Regions from separate parts of the Deinococcus taeanensis genome, predicted to be linked through region 3. Evidence: riboswitches for the same ligand, from Rfam matches in the RefSeq annotation. Region 3 holds a riboswitch; each other region holds the start of a gene.
The links. Region 3 has a riboswitch for cyclic di-GMP ahead of LAJ19_RS12835 (Ig-like domain-containing protein). Riboswitches for the same ligand answer to the same signal wherever they lie in the genome.
Positions count from the first base shown of each region.

Region 1: linked by a shared signal. The riboswitch ahead of LAJ19_RS17895 (glycoside hydrolase family 16 protein) and the one ahead of LAJ19_RS12835 (Ig-like domain-containing protein) in region 3 are both predicted to bind cyclic di-GMP.
Region 2: linked by a shared signal. The riboswitch ahead of LAJ19_RS19100 (glycoside hydrolase family 16 protein) and the one ahead of LAJ19_RS12835 (Ig-like domain-containing protein) in region 3 are both predicted to bind cyclic di-GMP.

Region 1 covers NZ_CP083458.1:28,379-32,698, reverse strand. The annotation lists gene LAJ19_RS17905 (glycosyltransferase family 2 protein) at 1-884, opposite strand, end outside; gene LAJ19_RS17900 (hypothetical protein) at 881-1,693, opposite strand; gene LAJ19_RS17895 (glycoside hydrolase family 16 protein) at 1,998-2,744, opposite strand; cyclic di-GMP riboswitch class I at 2,757-2,831, opposite strand; gene LAJ19_RS17890 (biliverdin-producing heme oxygenase) at 3,193-3,795, shown strand; gene LAJ19_RS17885 (ABC transporter substrate-binding protein) at 3,904-4,320, shown strand, end outside.
Region 2 covers NZ_CP083458.1:304,369-308,688, reverse strand. The annotation lists gene LAJ19_RS19105 (hypothetical protein) at 221-682, opposite strand; cyclic di-GMP riboswitch class I at 1,028-1,102, shown strand; gene LAJ19_RS19100 (glycoside hydrolase family 16 protein) at 1,118-2,302, shown strand; gene LAJ19_RS19095 (hypothetical protein) at 2,388-2,882, opposite strand; gene LAJ19_RS19090 (M-like protein) at 3,095-3,346, opposite strand; gene LAJ19_RS19085 (HD-GYP domain-containing protein) at 3,500-4,320, opposite strand, start outside.
Region 3 covers NZ_CP083455.1:2,667,385-2,671,704, forward strand. The annotation lists gene LAJ19_RS12825 (DsbA family oxidoreductase) at 1-485, opposite strand, end outside; gene thrC (threonine synthase) at 864-2,291, opposite strand; cyclic di-GMP riboswitch class II at 2,562-2,646, shown strand; gene LAJ19_RS12835 (Ig-like domain-containing protein) at 2,988-3,383, shown strand; gene aguB (N-carbamoylputrescine amidase) at 3,492-4,320, shown strand, end outside.

The DNA of each region.
Region 1 (4,320 bases), on a different replicon from region 3:
CCGTAGACCAGCACGTACGGCAGGGCCAGCAGGCCCAGGCGCCCGGCGCCCGGCCGCAGGAACAGGTGGCGGTACTTGCCCATCACCTGGAAGGTGCCGTACATCCAGCGCAGGCGCTGACGCCACAGGTGCTTCAGGAGCAGGGGCGGTTCCGTGAAGCCCACGGCCCGCGGCTCGAACACCACGCGGTACCGGCGCTCGGCAATCGCGATCGTGAGATCCATGTCCTCGGTGAGGGTGTCGCTGCTGTACCCACCGATTTCACGCAGCAGGCTGGTGCGGTAGGCGCCCGCGGCGCCCGGCACGACTGTGATGATGCCCAGCATGTCCTGCGCACGCTTGTCGAGGTGCTGCCCGGTGACGTATTCGACGTGCTGGAACATCGACAGCCAGCCGGCCTGTCCGGCCACGCGCACGTCGCCGGCGGCGGCCCCGACCTTCGGATCGAGAAAGTTTGCCGCCAGCGCACCCAGCGTGCCCGGCGCGATGGCTGAGTCCGCGTCCACGCTCACGACGACTTCAGTCGTGACGTAGGGCAGCGCCGTGTTCAGGGCGCTGGATTTGCCGCCGTTGGGCTGCGTGATGAACGTCACGCGGGGGTCCTCGGCGGCGAGGCGGGCGCCGATGCGGGGTGTGGCGTCACGTGAGCCGTCGTCCACGACGATGACGGACACGTGCGCGCTCGGGTCGGCGAGGACGGACTGCACGGTGCGTTCCAGCCCCACCTCCTCGTTGTAGGCCGCGATCATGACGGTGACTTCGGGGAGTTCAGCGTTCTCGGGGCGGGGACGCAGGACGTGCGCGGCGGCCAGAATAATAACCAGTGCGCCGCGCAGCAGCAGCAGCACCAGCAGGAATATCAGCACCGCGTCGAGAGCAGTCACGGCTGCGGCGGAACGGTGGGGGGGCTGCCGTTGGCCGGGAGTTCCGCAGTGACCGGCGCAGACGCGAACAGGGTGTCCATGGCTTCTTCGAAGCTGGCGGTTTCGGCCAGCGGGTTGATCTGAACGCAGATCTCCAGGCGCGGTACGTGCAGCTGCCCGGCCACACGGCGCGCCAGGGCCAGTTCATGACCGGGTTCCGTTTCGGCGTACACGAGGAACCGGTCTTCCTGCACGTGGAACACCCAGTCGCTGGCGCGCAGCTGCGTGAGCAGCTGATCGGACAGGCGGCGCTGGGCGGCGTCGAGCTCGCCGGGTTCCAGCATGGCGGCCAGGGGTTCGTGGTTCAGGACGGTGACGCCCAGCAGGGTACCGGCGGTGCCGCGGCGCACGTAGGAGGCGCGCAGCATGCGGTGACTCAGGCGGGCCAGGGCGAGGTTCGGCAGACCCGTGACCGGGTGTTCGGCGCTGCTGCCGGAGAGCAGGGCGCCCTGGGCGCGCAGCATACGGTGGGCGCCCACGGCGGGCAGGATGACCTGCCGGGCCGTCCAGGCGGCGAGGAGCAGCAGGGCGGCCCCGCCAAAGGTGGTGAGGTCGGCCGCGCCGGCATCCAGGCGGGTCACGGTCCACAGGCCGGCCACGACGACGCCGGCAAGCCAGCTCCAGGTCCAGGGCAGCCAGGGACCGGCGGCGGTGAGGGCGACCAGCAGGGCCGCCAGGGTGGAGCTCGCTGGCCAGGCGAGCATCAGGGCTGCGCCGGTCAGTAGTGCGAAAATTGTCAGCCGCAGCCGTAATGCAAACAGCAGTTCCATAGTCTCCTGTGGGTTCTGTACGGGAATTGGACGGCGACTGGCACCACTAGAAGTTCAGTGGTGTGCAGGCGCGCCTGTGTCGGTACGATAACGGGCGCACCCGGAGCTCAGTGCCCCCAAACGGGTGCGCCTCCATGGTCTAAAGAGCAGGTTAGTGTCGGTGTAGTCGCAGAATTCGCGGGTGGTGTCCAGGCCCTTTCAGGTGATTTCAGGGTTGCTGGCGCGTTTCATCGTGGGTGCATGATGAAAAAGAGACCCGAATGGATGTGGAATAGCTGCAATCTTAATGATAAAAATGAGAAATTTACAGTGAAGGCTCAAATTTCACTTCGTCCACCAGCATGAACACCTCGCCCGGGGTGGCCTGCCCACCCCACTTCGAATCGTCGGTAGGCCACACATTGAGCATCAGGTGCGCCGGATCCTGCGGAACGTGCTCCCGCGTGCGCCACACCTCGCGGCCATCTACCGAGAAGGCCAGGTGATCCCGCTGCCAGTCCCAGGTGTACGTGTGAAAGCCGGTCGCGAGGTCGGTGCCCTGCGGATGGGTGACGAGCGCGAACGACTTGCGTTCCAGTCCCTGCCAGGCCGCCGTATTGATCTGCCGTGAACGGTGCCCTTCGATCTCCACGTCAATCTCAGTGCGGCTGTCGTCCAGGAAGCTGAAGGCCGCACTGATGTTGCCCGGGCGCGCCCGGCCCGCACGGCGGGGATCCCCACTGTCACTCGCGGCGCGCATTCTCACCGTGTAGCGTCCGAAACCGAACTTCTGCCGTGACTGCAGCGCTGCGGCCTGCGCGCACCAGCGGCCGCCGCAGCGCTGCACTTTCAGGCGCAGCTGCAGTTGCCCGCCCTGCAGCACCTTCACGTTCTGGGCGCTGAATGCACCGTCGAGCGTTCCACCGGCCCAGAAGCCCCGCCAGTTGGACACCACCCAGCGGTCCAGGGTGCCCTGGGTGAAGGACTCCACCCAGGGGCCGGGCGCGGCGTGTCCCGCGGACACCGGGAGGCTGAGGGCAAACAGAGCAGTCAGGAGGCTTCGGCGTAGCATGGTCCTTCTCCTTGTGGTGGTCCGGCCGACCCTGTGGGCCCCGTGACTTTGCGTCCCCGCCTTGCGACGGGTTTGCCTTTTTCCGGTGGAGGAGCAGCGCTTCACGCACGAAGCCTGAACCTGACATGAAGAGAATCACATCTGTTCTGTCAGGATTCTCACCGCCCTTGGAGACGGGTCTGCGCCCGAGGCTCACTTCCGGTACCACTGGTGAGCGAAAGCACGACCAGGAGGGCTCTGCTATTCATACCGTGCCGGCAAGGGCAGCGGTCCTGATGTTCATGCGCCCTTCACGGCGTGCCATCAGACTGGTGGGCACTGCTAGGCTGAGCAGGTCCATGACCTGCACCCTGCCCTGCTTTCCTCCGCGGCCTGCGGCCAGCGCTTGTGGTCCAGTGGGCACCGGGCCGGGCCGGGCCGGCTTCTGCCAGGCTGAACGGGTCCGGTGATGCCGTCCGTCCTGGGCGCGCTGAAAGAACAGACCACGCGGCATCATCAGCGCGCCGAACGCGCCGTCAACCTGATGACTCCCGGCCTCACGCCGGAGCGGTACGCGGCAGTGCTGGGCGTGAACTGCGCACTGCACAGCGCGCTGGAGCCGGTGATTGCCGGGAGGCTGCGGGCGGCCCTGTCCCCCGACGGCTGGGCGGCGCTGGCGGTGTCCACCCAGTCCCGCCTGCCGGGACTGCAGCGTGATCTCGTGGCGCTGGGGCACCGTGTGACGCCGCCCCTGCCGCACGGAGGCGACCACGTGACGAGCGAGGCGGCAGCGTGGGGCGCAGCGTACGTGCTTGAAGGCTCGGCGCTGGGCGGTCAGGTTGTGAGCCGGCACCTGCGCGCCGCGGGGTTTCCGGACGCGGCGCTGCACTTTTACGGCAGTGATGGGCAGCCGGTCGGACCGCGGTGGCGGACGTTTGGGAGGCTGCTCGAAAGCCGCTACAACGCAGCCGAGGATCCGGCGCGGTTTGTGCACGACGCGGTGAGGGCGGCGCAGCAGACGTTCATTCTGTTTGAAACCCTGTCAGCGCAGGACGCGGCCGGATCGTTCTGAGCCAGCGCGACGCGCGCACTGAGCGCCCCTCTCTGGAGGTCCATCGCCCCCGTCGAGCTGGGCCGTTTAAACTTGACTAATCCAGTCAGCTTAATTAGGGTGAGCCGCATGAAACGCACCGCCCTCCTCAGCAGCCTGCTCCTGTGCAGCAGCGCCCTCGCCCAGACCCTTACCCTCAAGCACGACGAAGGCACGACACAGATCAAGGCCGATGCCAGGCGCCTCGTGGTCCTGGACGAAGAAGCGCTGGGGTGGATCTACGCGCTGGGCCTGAGCGACCGCATCGTGGGCATCGGCAGCTCCATGATCGCCCCGACGGACCTCACCGCCGACGGGCACCTGAAACCCGAGCGCATCCGGGGCACCTTCCTCGCGCGCGGCAACCTCAGCGGCGCCCGCTTCGTGGGCAACTGGATTCAACCGAACCTGGAAACCATCCTGAGCCTCAAACCCGACCTGATCGTGCGCCTCACCTGGAACGGCAACGGTAACTACGACAAGCTCAGCCGCATCGCCCCCACGGTC
Region 2 (4,320 bases), on a different replicon from region 3:
GTGGCGCTCCACAGAAGGCTCGCGGACAGGCGCAGGCCCAGCCAATCTCCGGCCCACCGGATCCTCGGCGCTCCCCGCTGCGACTGTCGTGCCCCTGAGTCACGCTGCCGCGCTCCAAGGTGAACCGGGCCGGATGGGTCCAGCGGCTTAGTTCACCATGCGGCTGCGCTGCCTTGACTGTGCTCGTCAAGCTGGCGTGTCAGTTGCCCGGGCTGTGTCCTCAATGGGAAGGAACGTCCGGGCAGACCGGCAGATCTGCCAGCAGGCGGGTCAGGAGACGCTGCGTTCCGAGCAGCAGGTCCTCCTCCGGCAGGACCACGTCCTGCAGGGTGCGTGCGCAGGTGTACGGCGACGGGTGCAGATTCAGTTCCGGGAGGTTCACTTCCCGGTCCGCCAGAATCAGGGCGGCCATGACTCTGGTGGCGCGGGGGCCGGCGGCGTCCGCCTGCACCAGCACATTGAGGTACGTGCCACACCCGTCGGCGGCCAGCTGCACCCCGGCGTCCTGCAGAAGGGTGCGGATGGTGTTCTCAACAGCGCGCGTGGACCACGTCTGACGGCTGGTGTTCACCGTGGTGCCGTGAATACAGGTGTCCTGAGGCCACGCCGCTCGCACCGGCGCCGCCGGTTGTGCGCCGGTCATCTGCAGGCTGAGCAGTGTGAGGGCAAGCGTCCGCTTCATCGCCCTCAGGGTATGCCGGTGGTCCGGCACGGCTGAGGAGCCAGCTTGCTTTCTGAGCGCCAGCTTCATGTTGGCTGTCATCGTTTGAAGCTCGTGACAGTCGCGTGTGGCCGCCTGGTCTTAATACTCGGGGCTTATTGGAGGGCACAGGGGGTGGTGGCTCCCAGATGGCATGAGTGAAAAAGTGTGTCTGCGAGGAGGTTTTTTGCGGATGAGCAGAACCTGGATTTATGAACCCTTTATATGACTGAAATTAAGCGTTTTGAGACGCTTGTTGTGTAAGGCCTTTGTCATTAAGATCCTCTTAAGGTACAGCCATCGATGAGCCCACGGGGGTTCATCCCGCCACCGAAACGGCAAACCCGTCGCAAGACGGGGACGCAAAGCTCCGGAACCCATGAGGTTGGCCGAGCCACCGAAAGAAGGGAGAACCCCATGCTGCAGATCACCACCCTGAAAACCATTGCCCTGGCTGCCGTCACCTCCGCCCTTCTGGCCGCCTGCTCCACCACCTCCAGCCCCGACGCCCCCGCTGCCGAACCTGCCGCCGCCGCCGACCAGACCGTGCAGACCCAGGCCGTGACCGGCAGCTGGCGCGACGACTTCACCACGCTCGACACCACCCGCTGGTCCGTGTCGGGAGGCAGCTGGACGCCCTTCTGGGCCCGCGACGGCCTGACCGGCCTGTGGAACACCCAGAACGTCACCGTCAAAGACGGCTACCTCGTCATGAAACTCGACGTGACGGCCGGTCTCCTCGCCAGCGGCGCCGAGGTCGCCACCAGCGCCCAGTACGGCTACGGGACCTACGAAGCCCGGGTGCGCGCCGCGAGCAGCAGCGCCGACCCGTCCGTCGCCGGGACCGGCAGCAGCGGCAACATCAGCGCCTTTTTCAACTACGTCAACAATTCCGAAACGGAAATCGACCACGAGATCGAAGGTCAGAACCCCACCACCGACTGGATGGGCGCCTGGCAGACCACCGCCCGCCACGACTACGGCACCGGCGGCGCGGGCGGCGCCAACCTCACGCAGGCCTTCCACACGTACCGCTGGGACTGGAGCGCCACCAAAATCGATTTCTACATAGACGGCGTGCTGAAACGCACCACGACCGGCGTCCTTCCCAGCGCGGCCGCGCACCTGATGCTGAACCTGTGGCCCACCAACTCCACCGGGTGGGGCGGCGTGGCCTCCCTCGGTACCTCGTACATGCTCGTGGATTACGTGAGCTTCACCCCTGCTGGCGCGGCCGACACGACCGGCACCACGCCCGTGGTGAGCGCCCCCACCGACGACACCGCTGCGGGCGCCGTGGCGTTCACGAAAGCTGCGCCGGCCCAGGGCACGCTGAGCAGCGCGGACACCCGCGACTGGTTCAGCTTCACCAGCACCGACGCAGGCGGCCTGAGCACCGTGTCGGTCGCCACCGACTGGAACAGCGATCTGGAAATCTACGCTGCGGACGGCGCCACCCTGCTGGGCAGCAGCCGCAGGAGCAAAGCCAGCACCGACAGCGTCACCCTGACACTGAAACCCAATACCACGTACTACGCCCGGGTCGTGTGGTCGAGCCGCGCCCCCGCCTACACCCTGAGTGCCACCGGCGCCGTGCGCTGAACCCCGCTCAGCACGCCGCCGCCCGCCAGTTTCAGGCGGGCGGCGGCGTGCTGGGTTCGTGGCGTTCCGGACCCAGGTGGACCCGTCAGCGAATAATCTCAATCTCGGACATGGACGTGGACGTGCTCTCAACCCGCTGCTTGCGCAGGTCGTTCACGTCCCGTTCGTCCAGGGCGTGCTGCGCCATCACGATCGTCTGGCACAGCAGCATCACGGACGCACTCACGCTGGCCGACAGGGCCCGCGTGTCCCGCTCGCCAATCACCACGCCCTGCCGGCCGTCCGTGAGGAGCAGCACCGTGGGCCCGACCAGCAACCCCGCGGCGTCCGGACCGGTCCAGGTGCGGGCGCGGCTGTTCATCAGTTCCTCGCGCCACAGCAGTGTGCCGCCGCGAGGCTCGCCGGTTCCCTGCGGCTGATCGTGCGGGGGGGCGTGTGGCGTCAGGGTGGCAATCACGCCAGTGACCACGCCGCCCTGATCCCGTTCCAGGGCCGTCAGGTGCGTGATTACCGCGTCACGCGCCGTCTCGCCGCGCTGCCACGCTTCAATCACGTTGAGCGCCTGTTCAGTGTCGTTCACGGTCCACCTCCGGCTCACTATAGGCCGACCAGATGGGAAACAGTGCAGGGCGGCGCGCGCCTTCCCGGGCCTCCGGGGGCAGCACGAGGGCCGTGAACCGGGCAGGGCCGCGGGGCCGGCCCGCTGAGCTGCGTAAAGAAAGGCGCCGCGGGGCGCCTCTCTCCCTACATCAGGGGCTCAGCTCCGGTACGGAGCGCTTTCCTTCAGGGCAATCAGGTGTCCTCTGAGGTGTCGTGGCCGGGGGTGGTGCTCGCCGGGTCGCTGGTGATCATGCTTCCGTTGGAGGCCACGTCCTGCTTGTCGAGGCCGTGTTCGGTGTAGCCGTCAGCGACGGTCGCTTCAGCGTCGGCGTCCTGGACAGCGTCGCGGTGCTCATCGGTGCGGCCCATGAACTGCAGGTCCACGTTCCGGACATTCTCTTCCGTCAGCGGCGGCGTGCCGGTCTTGTTCTTGTCGTCGGACATGCCTCACCCTACCGGGAGCGCGCAGGCGCCTGAGTGAGCTTTCCCTAAACCGGGCGCCACCATTGCCCACCCGTTCGCTGACAGGCGCAGGGGCGCCACGCCGGGCGGCTGACGGTGATCAGGCCGGACGTCTGCGGCGCTGAACGTACCGGGTCACGCGGCGTGAGGCCGGAACAACGACACGAACGCGTCGACGACGTGCGGGTCGAACTGACGGCCGCGCTGCGCGCGGAGTTCCTTCAGGGCGTCGTCGTGCGTCCAGGCGGACTTGTACGGGCGTTCACTGATCAGGGCGTCATACACGTCGCAGACCGTGAAGATTCTTGCGAGCAGCGGAATGCGCTCCCCGGCGAGCCGGTCGGGGTAGCCCGAGCCGTCCCAGCGTTCGTGATGGTGGCGGATCACGTCCAGCGCTGCGCGGGCCAGAGTGGGAATGCGGGAGGCGATGGCGTGCCCATTGTGGGCGTGCGTCTGCATCAGGGCCCACTCGGCAGGGTCCAGCCGGCCGGGCTTGCACAGCACGGCGTCCGGGATGGTCAGTTTGCCCAGGTCGTGCAGGCTGGCGCCGTGCTTGAGTTCGTTGAGGGTCACGCCACTGAGGCCCAGGGCGGTGCCCAGCTGATGGCTGAGGTCCATCACGCGGACCGTGTGCCCGGACGTTTCCAGGTCCCGGGCTTCCAGGGCGATCCCCAGGCCCAGCAGGCCGCCCTCCAGTGTGTCCTGCAGGGCCCGGTTGAGCGTTTCAAGCTCTTGCTGGGCACGTTTGAGTTCGGTGATGTCGGCGATCACCGCGACCACTGAGGTGGCGGGCGCGTTCTGAGGCGGAAGCAGCGACACGCGTGAGCGGGACCAGACGATCTCGCCGTCGGCGCGGACGTAGCGCTTTTCCAGCACGGCGGCGTGCGCTTCACCGTGAATGACGCGGCTGAGCGCTTCGAGCGTGCGCGCCACGTCGTCCGGGTGCGTGACGTCGA
Region 3 (4,320 bases):
AGCACGAAGGTGGGCGTCCCGAACACCCCGACCTCCCGCGCGGCGTCCAGGTCCGCCCGCAGTTCCGCGCGCAGGGCCGCCTCATCTGCCAGATCTGCGTCCAGCCGCGCCACGTCCAGCCCGGCCTCACTGGCGGCTGCGCGGATGGTTTCTGCCGCCAGGGGCCGTTTTGCCTCGTGCACCGCGCGGTACAGGGCCAGGGTGAATGCCCACAGGGCCTCCTCCCCCTGACGTGCCGCTGCGTGCGCCGCCAGGAACGCCTGCAGGCTCCCCTGCTGGTTCGCACTGCCCTCCCCAAGCTGCTGCCCGGTTAACCGCCATGACAGTTCCCTGGCATTCTCCGCGTGGTTGCCTTCCACGAGCGAGTAGTGCCGCAGCCGGAACGACTCCCCCTGTGCGCGGAGCGTCGCGGCCAGTTCCAGACCACGCCAGGCGTATGGGCAGAGGAAGTCGAAGTACACGTCGGTGACGTTCTCATGGCTCATGAAAGGCACCGTAGCACCCACGGAACGCCGCGAATCGTCGGGAGGATTTCTTTGTTGCTGGTCTTCACGCCCCCCGGTGTTCCTGTTCGGGGAGTCCGACCAGCGCACCCCCCGCCTGTCCTCTTGGGGCCGTGAGGCGGTGACAGAGCGCAGCGTTCCGGCGCCGGCAGGACTTGGGGCGTGCGTTGCTTTGCGCCCACCGCAGGCCGGGGGCTGGTTTTCGGTGCGGACACGTTCAGGGGTCCGGACTGGCCGTGGGCCAGGGCAGCGGCCGCTCCGTCGTTACGGCCCGTCTCTCCGGAATCACGGCGCATGTTCGGCCCGTCTGCCGGGCTCGGGTGAGCGCCCCGCTGTCCGGCCGGCGCTGCGGCGCGGGGCTCAGGCCGGCTGGCCGGCCCTGAGCTTCTGCGCGATGAAGGCCTTGAGCGTCTCGGCGTCGTTGGGCAGCAGCTGATAGAAGCGCTCGGCCTGCTCGATCCCGTGGAAGCGGTCGGGCCGCTCGGGGGTGCGGCCCACCGCCTCGCGCACGGTGTCCTCGAACTTGGCGGGCAGAGCGGTTTCCAGGCAGATCATGGGCACGCCGGGCCGGGCGTACTGCTCCCCAACGAACACCCCGTCGGCGGTGTGCGGGTCGATCAGACGGCCGAACGCGTCGTCCACCCGGCGGATGGTGGCGAGCCGGTCCGCGTGGGTGCTGCGCCCGCCACGCAGGCCGCTGGTCTGCACGGCGTCCCAGTGGGATGTGCCGTGCACTGTGACGGGACGGCCCTCGGCCACGGCCTGCCACCACGTGTGGGTCTGCTCGGGGTCCTGCCCGGCCATGAGGTACAGGAAGCGCTCGAAGTTGCTGGCCTTGCCGATGTCCATGCTGGGGCTGCTCGTCACGGCAACCCGCGCGGCGGGCCGGACGTGGTACACGCCGGTCTGGAAGAACTCGTGCAGAACGTCATTCTCGTTGCTGGCGGCAACGAGCTGCCCGATGGGCAGGCCCATGCGGCGTGCGAGGAAGCCCGCGAAGACGTTGCCGAAATTGCCGGAGGGAACGCTGAAGTCCGCTTCGGTGCCGGCGGGGAGGTTCAGCGCGAGGTACGCCTTGAAGTAGTACACGGCCTGCGCCAGTACCCGCGCCCAGTTGATGCTGTTCACGGCGCCGATGTCGTACCGGGCCTTGAAGTCCGCGTCGGCGTTCACGGCTTTCACGAGGTCCTGACAGTCGTCGAACACGCCACTTACGGCGAGGTTGAAGATGTTCGGTTCGTGCAGGCTGTACATCTGCGCCTGCTGGAAGGCACTCATGCGGCCGTGTGGGGAGAGCATGAACACGTTGACGCGGGCCTTGCCGAGCATGGCGTACTCGGCGGCGGAGCCGGTGTCGCCGCTGGTGGCACCCAGGATGTTCAGGTGCTGGTCACGGGTTTCCAGAACGTACTCAAAGATGTGACCCAGGAACTGCATGGCGACGTCCTTGAAGGCCAGGGACGGGCCGTTACTGAGTTCCAGCAGGTACAGGTCCGTGCGGCCCAGGCGGGTCAGGGGGGTGATCGCCTCGCTGTGGAACACGTCGGGGTGGTAGGTGGCGTGCAGCAGCCGGCGCAGGGCCTCCTCGGGAAGGTCGTCGATGAAGGGCCGCATGATGCGCAGGGCCAGTTCCGGGTAGGGCAGGGGCCGCAGCGCCTCGAGCTCGTCGGGCGTGAAGGTCGGAATGAACTCCGGCATGGCCAGCCCGCCGTCCGGGGCGAGGCCGCTCAGGAGGACGTCCGAGAAGCGGCCCAGGGTGGCCGCGCCGCGTGTGGAAACGTACTTCATGCCTGTTCCTCCCGTGCGCCCGCCGCTGCTGTGTGGCGTGGCGGGCGGTGAATGCGGCCACTTTACGGGGTTGGTGGAGGGATGCGGCGCAGGCGGCTAGAGCACTCGGCATTTCAGGGGGGCGGCCTGAGCGGAGCGCAGCGGCTGCTTCCCTCTGGTGCCTGACCGGGGCCTGCTGCGCCTGCTCTCTTTGCAGGCTGTTCATTTACGTGGGTGTGACAGGTGAGTAAGCCGCCGCGCGGCATGCTGAGGGCACTCGCTGGTGAACCCCACGCGAGAAGAGGCGATGAAGCGTGGTCCTGTATTCGGGCACCTGGGACACGCGGAGCCATTGGTGCGACCGGCTTTTCGACTGCCCGACCATCCTCACCCAGGATGACCCGGCCTGTACTCTGCGCCCCTGGTCGCAAGAGGAGTTCCCAGATGTTCCGACCGACAACCGCTGTCCTCACCCCCCGGCAATCAGACCAGCGCCTCACGCACGCACCGCGTTGCCTGCCCGGCCTGCAGTGACCTGCCGCTGATCTGATCAGGCGAGCCTCGCCTGTCCCTCCAGAGTTCCGCCCAGCCCCGAACCGCGGCGCGCCCCTGACGGCACCCTCCTGTTCCGCTGGCACTTCATCAGACGGCTTTTCGCCGGCGGTTCACGCCGCGCTGGAGGGGCCGGACACTGGACCAAGCTTTCCGGGAGTTCCCATGAAATACGCGATCCTGACCGTCCTGATCACTGTTCTCGCCACCAGCTGCGGCAGCACGGCCACCCCCAGCGCCAGCACGCACGCGCAGACGGTCAGCAGCTCCGGCCCGGACACCCAGGCCCCCACGGTGTCCATGATGATGCACCCCGCCACGCTGCGTGAGGAAGGCAACGTGTTCTTCCAGCTGGCCACCCGCGACAACGTCGGGGTGTCCCGCGTGGTGATCAACATCGACGGGCAGAAGTTCGTGGACGACAGCACCAGCTACAACTCGTACGCCAAGTACTTCAAGGGCGCCAGCAACGGCGAGCACACCGTGACCGTGCGCGTGTACGACCTGGCCCAGAACGTCAGCGAGCAGACCCAGACCTTCACCGTGGCGATCGGCCAGTAAGGCCTGCGGGCGCCGGGCAGCGTGCATGAACGCCGCGTGGGCATCCGGGCGGGTGAACCCTCACCGCGGGGCACGTTTACTCCGCGCGGCATCCTTTACCCTGCGGGCATGACGCCGGACACTGTGAAACTCGCGGCCGTGCAGATGCACGTGACCGATCAGCTGGAAGACAACGTCACGCGGGCCATGGGACACGTGCGGGCCGCGGCGGCGCAGGGCGCGCAGGTGATCCTGCTGCCGGAACTGTTCGAGAACCTGTACTTCTGTCAGGTGGAACGCGAGGATTACTTCGCGCTGGCCCACCCCCTGGACGGACACCCGTTTATCGGGCGGTTTCAGGCGCTGGCGCAGGAACTCGGCGTGGTGCTGCCCCTGTCGTACTTCGAGGCGGCCGGGCAGGCGCACTACAACTCGCTGGTGTGCATCGACGCGGACGGCAGCGTGCTGGGCAACTACCGCAAGACCCACATCCCGGACGGCCCGGGGTACGAGGAGAAGTACTACTTCAATCCCGGGGATACGGGGTTCCGCGTGTGGCACACTCGCTTCGGCCGGGTCGGGGTGGGCATCTGCTGGGACCAGTGGTACCCGGAGACGGCGCGCGTGATGATGCTTCAGGGTGCGGATTTCCTGCTGTACCCCACGGCCATCGGCACGGAACCGGCCGAGGTGGAAAGCCCGAACAGCCACCACATGTGGCAGCGGGCCATGATCGGGCACGCGGTGAGCAACAGCACGTACGTGGCGGCCGCCAACCGGATCGGGTCGGAAACCGTGGGGGACCTGACGCAGTCGTACTACGGTCACACGTTCGTCAGTGACTACACCGGGGAGATCGTCGCAGAATTCGGGGAGACGGAGGAAGGGCCGCTGCTGCACACCCTGAACCTGCGCGAGGCGCGCAGATTCCGCGCGGGAATGGGCTTCTTCCGGGACC